DNA from 2 places in the Arthrobacter sp. Y3224198 genome. Region 1 is predicted to be linked to the other one. Evidence: riboswitches for the same ligand, from Rfam matches in the RefSeq annotation. Region 1 holds a riboswitch; the other holds the start of a gene.
The links. Region 1 has a riboswitch for thiamine pyrophosphate ahead of AC5RUF_RS13985 (ECF transporter S component). Riboswitches for the same ligand answer to the same signal wherever they lie in the genome.
Positions count from the first base shown of each region.

Region 2: another riboswitch for thiamine pyrophosphate. It lies ahead of thiM (hydroxyethylthiazole kinase); the one in region 1 lies ahead of AC5RUF_RS13985 (ECF transporter S component).

Region 1 is NZ_JBNHFG010000033.1:17,408-20,610, forward strand. Features, by position in the region: gene AC5RUF_RS13980 (ABC transporter ATP-binding protein) at 1-1,223, opposite strand, end outside; gene AC5RUF_RS13985 (ECF transporter S component) at 1,226-1,849, opposite strand; TPP riboswitch at 1,944-2,077, opposite strand; gene AC5RUF_RS13990 (DUF4235 domain-containing protein) at 2,204-2,467, shown strand; partial or broken gene mnhG (monovalent cation/H(+) antiporter subunit G) at 2,713-3,054, opposite strand; gene AC5RUF_RS14000 (MrpF/PhaF family protein) at 3,059-3,203, opposite strand, start outside.
Region 2 is NZ_JBNHFG010000012.1:69,602-72,804, forward strand. Features, by position in the region: gene thiD (bifunctional hydroxymethylpyrimidine kinase/phosphomethylpyrimidine kinase) at 1-22, opposite strand, end outside; gene thiE (thiamine phosphate synthase) at 10-696, opposite strand; gene thiM (hydroxyethylthiazole kinase) at 693-1,574, opposite strand; TPP riboswitch at 1,557-1,646, opposite strand; gene AC5RUF_RS09000 (serine hydrolase domain-containing protein) at 1,750-2,880, shown strand; partial or broken gene AC5RUF_RS09005 (maleylpyruvate isomerase family mycothiol-dependent enzyme) at 2,947-3,203, opposite strand, start outside.

The DNA of each region.
Region 1 (3,203 bases):
CCGAGACGCCGGGGGCCGAAGGCCAGTTCATCCAGCACCGTGTTGGTCAGGAACTGGTGTTCGGGTTCCTGGAACACGGTGCCGATCCGGTCCACCAGCTGAGCCGAACTCCACCGGAACGGGTCCGCGGCGGCTTTGCCGGCCAAGGCCGGCTCCGCTGCAACCGTCCCTTCCCGGGGCCGGAGCAGTCCGCCCAGTGTCAGGGCGAGCGTGGACTTGCCGGCACCATTGGGACCGGTAATGCCGACGGCGGTCCCGGCGTCCAGGTCCAGGTCCGCGCCGTGAACGACGGCGGGACCGCGGGCGGTGCGGGCGGCAGCCAGTCCGCGGGCCTGGAGCAGGCGCGGACCGGCGGCGGCAGGGGTCCACGGACCGCCCGGAATGTCGGGGCGGGTGCCCGGCAGCCACACACCGGCTTCGGCCAGTGCCCGGCGGCGCCCGGCATTTCCCAGCACCTCCGCCGGTGTGCCGTCGGCAAGGACTCCGCCACCGGCGGCGAGGACCACCACCCGGTCCACTATTCCGGCCCACACCTCCACCCGGTGTTCCACCACAACCATGGTGGCGCCGGTCCGGTCCAGGACCCGGCTCACCGCGTCACGGATCTCCGTGACGCCTTCCGGGTCCAGGTTGGCGGTGGGCTCGTCGAGCAGCAGGAGTCCCGGTTCCATGGCCATCACCGATGCCAGGGCCAGGCGCTGCTTTTGACCGCCCGAAAGCGCGGCCGTTGAGCGGTCCAGCGGCAGGTTGAGGCCCACGTCGGCCAGCGCCCGGCGCACCCGTGGCCAGATCTCGCCGGCCGGGACCGCGAGATTCTCCGCGCCGAAAGCCACCTCGTCGCCCACCCGGGAGAGAACGGTCTGGGCGTCGGGGTCCTGCAGGACCAGTCCGGTCCGCCCGCGCACCGAGCGGTCCGCCGGATGCAGGTTGTCCACCCTGAGGGTGCCGTGTTCTTCCCCGCCCGTATCCGGGCCAAGCACTCCGGCCAGGGCGTGCAGGAACGTGGATTTTCCCGCTCCGGACGCACCGAGGAGCAGGACGCGTTCACCGGGGGCCACCGCCAGGTCCAGTCCGGACACTGCCGGGCCGGACCTGCCGCCGTGCTGCCACCCCCAGCCCTGCGCTGTTACAGATGCGGGGCGGGAGTGGCTGTCGGGCAGGACCGGCGGGGCCGCGCCGGCACCAGGCGCCTGGTTCCTGACGCCCTTTTTGCGGAAAAGCATGGCTACGCCTTCCCGGTCCGCCCCGCCGCGAACGGTGCCAGGGCGCCGGTCCGGGCCAGTGCGCGCACTGCCAGCCAGGACAGTCCGCCGGCCAGCAGCGCGCCCGAGACGGCGGTGAGCAGAACATAAAGGAGCTTCCACTGCCCCGCCCACTCCACGTTGTAGAGAATGTTTTCGCTCAGCCCCAGGAACAGGCCGGACCCGAGTCCGGCCAGCAGAGCCACCGGGAGCGTGAAACGGCGGTACAGGAATACCAGGAACACCAGTTCGGCGCCCAGGCCCTGCAGGAAACCGGAGAGCAGCACGGAAAGTCCGAACTGGGTTCCCAGCACGCCGGAAACCGCCGCGGCCAGCATTTCGCAGTAAATCGCAGCGCCGGGCTTGCGGATGATCAACCCGCCCAGCACGCCGGCAATCAGCCAGCCGCCGGTGTACAGGCCGGCCAGCGGCGGAAACGCCGCGGTCAGCGCGCTGATCCCGGCATACCCCAGGGACCAGGCCCAGAAAATGATGCCGACGGCCACCGCCACAACGGAAGCGACAACTATGTCCACCACCCGCCACGTACGCACGGGGGCTGCCGGACGTGCTGCGGACGGCGCCGCAGCGGAATCGAACCTGTTCATGAAAATCCTCCTGAAAGCAGGAGGGGAGGGTCATAGCGCGCCGGCACAGGCCGGCACCGCGAAGTCCGGTGTTGGCCGGCCTCCGGGCTGGTATTTCCCTGAGCTCTCGACTCCCTTCGCCGGTACTAACCGGATCAGGTTCGAGGGTCTGCGGTGATCCGCACTCTCAGCGCCTTGCCCCCTGCTGCCCTAAGGCTGCCGTGGACGTGCGCTCCCCTGTCGTGTGTTTGCGGTTCCACTCTACACACGCCTTCGGCTTCTTCACAGGCACCCTGATCTGCGGCCGTACCGGGACCATGCGGCTGACAGCGGATACCGTAGGGTTAGGACAAACGCCCGAAGCTAGGAGTACTCATGAACCTGATCCTCAAACTGCTCGGAACCGGAGCGAGCATCCTGTCCGGCATCGTGGCCGCCAAGGTGCTGGATTTCGTCTGGACCAAGGCCACCGGCAACGAGCCGCCCAAGGACGCTGAAGGCAGCCTCGAAAACAGCCTGCGTTCGGCCGTCGCCTTCGCCGTGGTTTCCGGCGCCGTCAGCTCGGTGATCCGTGTCCTGACAAACCGTGGAACGCAGCGGGCCATCCAGCGGTACCAGAAGACCCCTGAGGTCGTCTAAGCGCCACAGTTTCCCAGCACCGCCCAGCCGGCGGTACACAGCACAGCGCCCGGCCCGGATTTCCGGGGCCGGGCGCTGTTGTTTAACCGCTGTGCCTATTCCTGCGGCTTGCGCTGGCGGGCGGCGAGCAGTTCGTCGTCGTCCAGCTCCCCGGTATAGGCAGCAGCTCCCGGATCGTCGTCCACCCGGGGATCGTCGTTGTCGTTTTCCATCTCCTCGGCCTCGGCATCCTGGAGCAGGCGCTGGGCCCGTTCCACGACGTCGTCCAGCTCGTCGATCACCAGCAGCTCCGGCCGCAGGTGCTTGGTCCGGTAGCCGGCCCGGCCCACCATGTGGGCAGAGACCGGTGCGGTCAGGAGCATAAAGAGCCATGCCACGGCCAGGATGGGCAGCAGTTTCCAGCTGCGGAAGGACACGGCCATGGCCAGCAGGAACAGCAGCAGGCCCAGTACCTGCGGCTTGGTCGCCGCGTGCATGCGGCTCAGGAGGTCCGGAAAGCGGATCAGGCCGATAGCTGCGGCCAGCGACATCAGGGCGCCGCCGATCATCAGCACTGCGGCTATGGCGTCGTATACGGTGTCTTCCATTGCCTTACCTCCTGTCCGTGACGAAGCGGGCCACGGTCACCGAGCCGAGGAACCCGATCAGTGAAATGGCCACCAGCAGGGCGAGGTAATCCAGGTTGCGGTAGACAATCATATCCGTCACCAGGGCGGCACCCACAATCGCGAGCAGG
Region 2 (3,203 bases), on a different contig from region 1:
GGGGGATTCTCACCGGTTCCATGCTGACACCAGCTCCTCGGCGGCGCGGCGCGGATCGGCTGCGGCGCAGACGGCGGACACCACGGCTGCGCCCGAGGCTCCGGCGGCGTGCAGCGGCCCGATATCGGCTGGGCGGATCCCGCCGATCGCGACACAAGGGAGCGGGGATGCCTGGGCGAAGGACCGGAACCCTTCCAAACCCAGGGGTTCCGGATGGTCGGGTTTGGTGCTGGTAGGCCGGATGACCCCGGCGCCCAGATAGTCCACGGTTCCCGCGGGCAGGATCCGCACCGCCGCCAGATGCGCGTCCGTGTTCGCTGTAAGTCCGACGACGGCATCCGGGCCCACGAGCTGCCTCACCGCCTTAACGGGCAGGTCGCTTTGGCCTACATGCACCCCGTGGACCGCAGCTCCGGCGGCACGCGCGGCCAGATAAACATCCACGCGGTCATCCACCAGCAGCACCGCTTGATGGCCGACGGCCGCGGCCACGGCCAGCACCAGCGAGTGGAAGTCCGCAGCGGAAACATGCTTCTCCCGCAGCTGCACGGTGCGTATACCGCCCGCGACAGCGGCCCGTACGGTGTCGACCACGCCGCGGGTTCCGCACTGGAGGGTGTCGGTGACCAGGTAGATTCCGGTATTTCGGGCGGCGTCCCGGGGCCGGCCGGTAGCAGGGGCGGTAACGGTGCTCATGCGGAGGCCAGCCGTTCGGCGATTGCGGCAGCGTCCAGGTTCCACAGGGCGTCAAGGAATGCGGGGGCGAAGCTTCCCGGACCGGATACGGACGCTGCTGCCTGCTCCGCGGCCACGGTGTACGCGGCGGTGGCGGAGGCCACCGCCGCCAGCCTGGCGCCGTCGTCGGCTGACGAGCGCCCGGGTTCCGGAGCGGCCGCTTCTGAACCGCCAGCGGGAACCGGACGGTCCGCCACAGCCAGGAAAGCAGCGGTGACGGCGCCCAGGGCACAACCGCCGCCGGTGACCTTGGTGAGCAGGGGGCTGCCGTTGGACTGCCGAAGCGTCACGGTGCCGTTGGTAACCACATCCGTAGCGCCGGAGACGGCCACCACGCTGCCGTACTTGCCCGCGAGCAGGGCGGCTGCGGGGAGGGCCGCTTCAGGGTCGTCGGTTGCATCCACACCGCGACCGCCGCCGCCCAGGCCGGCGAGCGCTATGATCTCGGAAGCATTCGCCCGGATCGCGGTGGGGCGCATCTCCAGCAACTCGGCGGCCAGGGCGGTGCGGACCGGCAGGCTGCCAACCGCGACCGGGTCCAGCACCCAGGGGATCCCGGCGTCGTTGGCTGCTTCGGCTGCTTCGAGCATGGCGGCGCGTTGTTCCCCGTGCGGGGTCCCCAGATTGATCAACACGGCGGAGGCCATCCGGGCAAACGGGCCGGCCTCGCCGGGAATGTCGGTCATGGCCGGTGCTGCGCCCACTGCCAGGAGCACGTTGGCGGTGAAGTTCGTGACCACGGTGTTGGTCAGGCACTGCACAAGCGGCGGATCGGCACGCAGGCGCGCCAAATGGTCGGAAACGGTTAACGGTGTGAGGCGAATAGTCATTCGCGACATCCCTTCGCTAGTTCTAACTAGATCAGGTTCAACGGGTTTCATCTCAGCCGTGCGGCACCCCGTGTCACTGCAGATGACTCTACGAGCGGCGGAGCCCAAAGGCAAAGGGGCCGCCGGAGCCGGTTGGGCCGCGCCAGGCGTTGACTGGCCCGGTCCGCGTGCGCAGAGTTGAGCCATGCCCGGGATAGCCAAACCCCTGTGGGACCGCCTGGCCGAGACCGTCAGCTCCGGCTGGTGTCCCGGGCTGGTGGCGGGGGTTCGGATTAACGGCGAATCGGAAATTTTCGCCACCGGATTCCTGGATGCGGGCGGAACCGCACTCATGGACGAGGACACCCCGTTCCGGATCTCCTCGCTCAGCAAGCCCGTTGGCGGCGCCCTGGCGCTGTCCCTGCTGGCGGACGGCACGCTGGAACTGGAGGAAGACATTTCCCGTATGTTCCCCGCGCTGGGACACCTGCGGGTGCTCGCCACCCCCGATGCGCCGCTGTCCGTGTCAGTTCCCGCCCGCGGGCCGATCACCGTACGCCACCTGCTGACCTTCACTGCGGGATTCGGCATCGATTTCGGGTCCACGCCCTACGCCGCGGCCACCCGGGATTTGTTGTGGGGGCCGAACCCGCCGGACCTGACACCCGAGGAGTATCTGGCCCGCCTCGCTGCCCTGCCGCTGGCGCATCAGCCCGGTGACCTTTGGATGTACCACGCGTGTGCGGACCTGCTCTCGGCAGTGCTGGCCAAGGCCGGTGACGCGTCAGTGGCAGAGCTGCTGCAGGAGCGGATCAGTAAGCCGTTCGGGCTCACCGGCACCGGGTTTCCGACCGGGAAAGAAGTGTTCCCGGCCGTCTACGGGGAGGCCGACGGCGGGCTCCGGGAAATGGTCTCCTACCGGGATGCCATGGCGGTGCCGCCCAAGTTCGAGTCCCTGGCAGGCGGACTGGTGTCCACGGCGCCCGACTACCTGAGGTTCCTGGCGCAGCTGGCCGACGACGCCGTGCTGCCCGCCGAGCTGCGGCAGCAGATGACCGAAGACCAGCTCACCTCTCCGCAGCGGGTGGGAATGACGGAAATGTCCGGTCCGGACGAGTCCTGGGGTTTCATGACCGCGGTGCAGACCGGGCTGGGAGCGCCGTGGTCCGAACCGGGTATGTGGGGCTGGGCCGGCGGAACCGGGGTCAGTGCCGCCGTCTATCCGAACGGGGACATCGGCGTGGTGTTCACCCAGCGGTTTATGGGTGGGCCGCAGGACAGCTTTGACTACTTCTGGGAGCCGTTCGGTGCGCTGCGGGAGACTGTATACCGGTAGTGGCGGGCTGAGGGTCCGTTCCGGACCCACCGGACCACCAGTCACCAAGGGGCCAGTGCCGGTGTCGAGAGGGCCCCGGCCCGCCAGCCAGGCCATGAACCTCCGGCGGTCGCCGGCGGAGCCGAGCCGCTCCGGGACCGTGGCCAGTAGCACCGGCAGGTCCCAGGCGACATACTCCTCGGGCCAGTCCGCCGGCCCGTAGCCGAGACCCAGATCCGCGTGGTGCATCTCCACTTCGCGCAGCCGGTGCGCGGGGCATTCCATCACCCCGTAATGCTCCCCGCCGAGGAAGTGGCCGTTTGGGAAGCCGGCCTCGGCGTAAC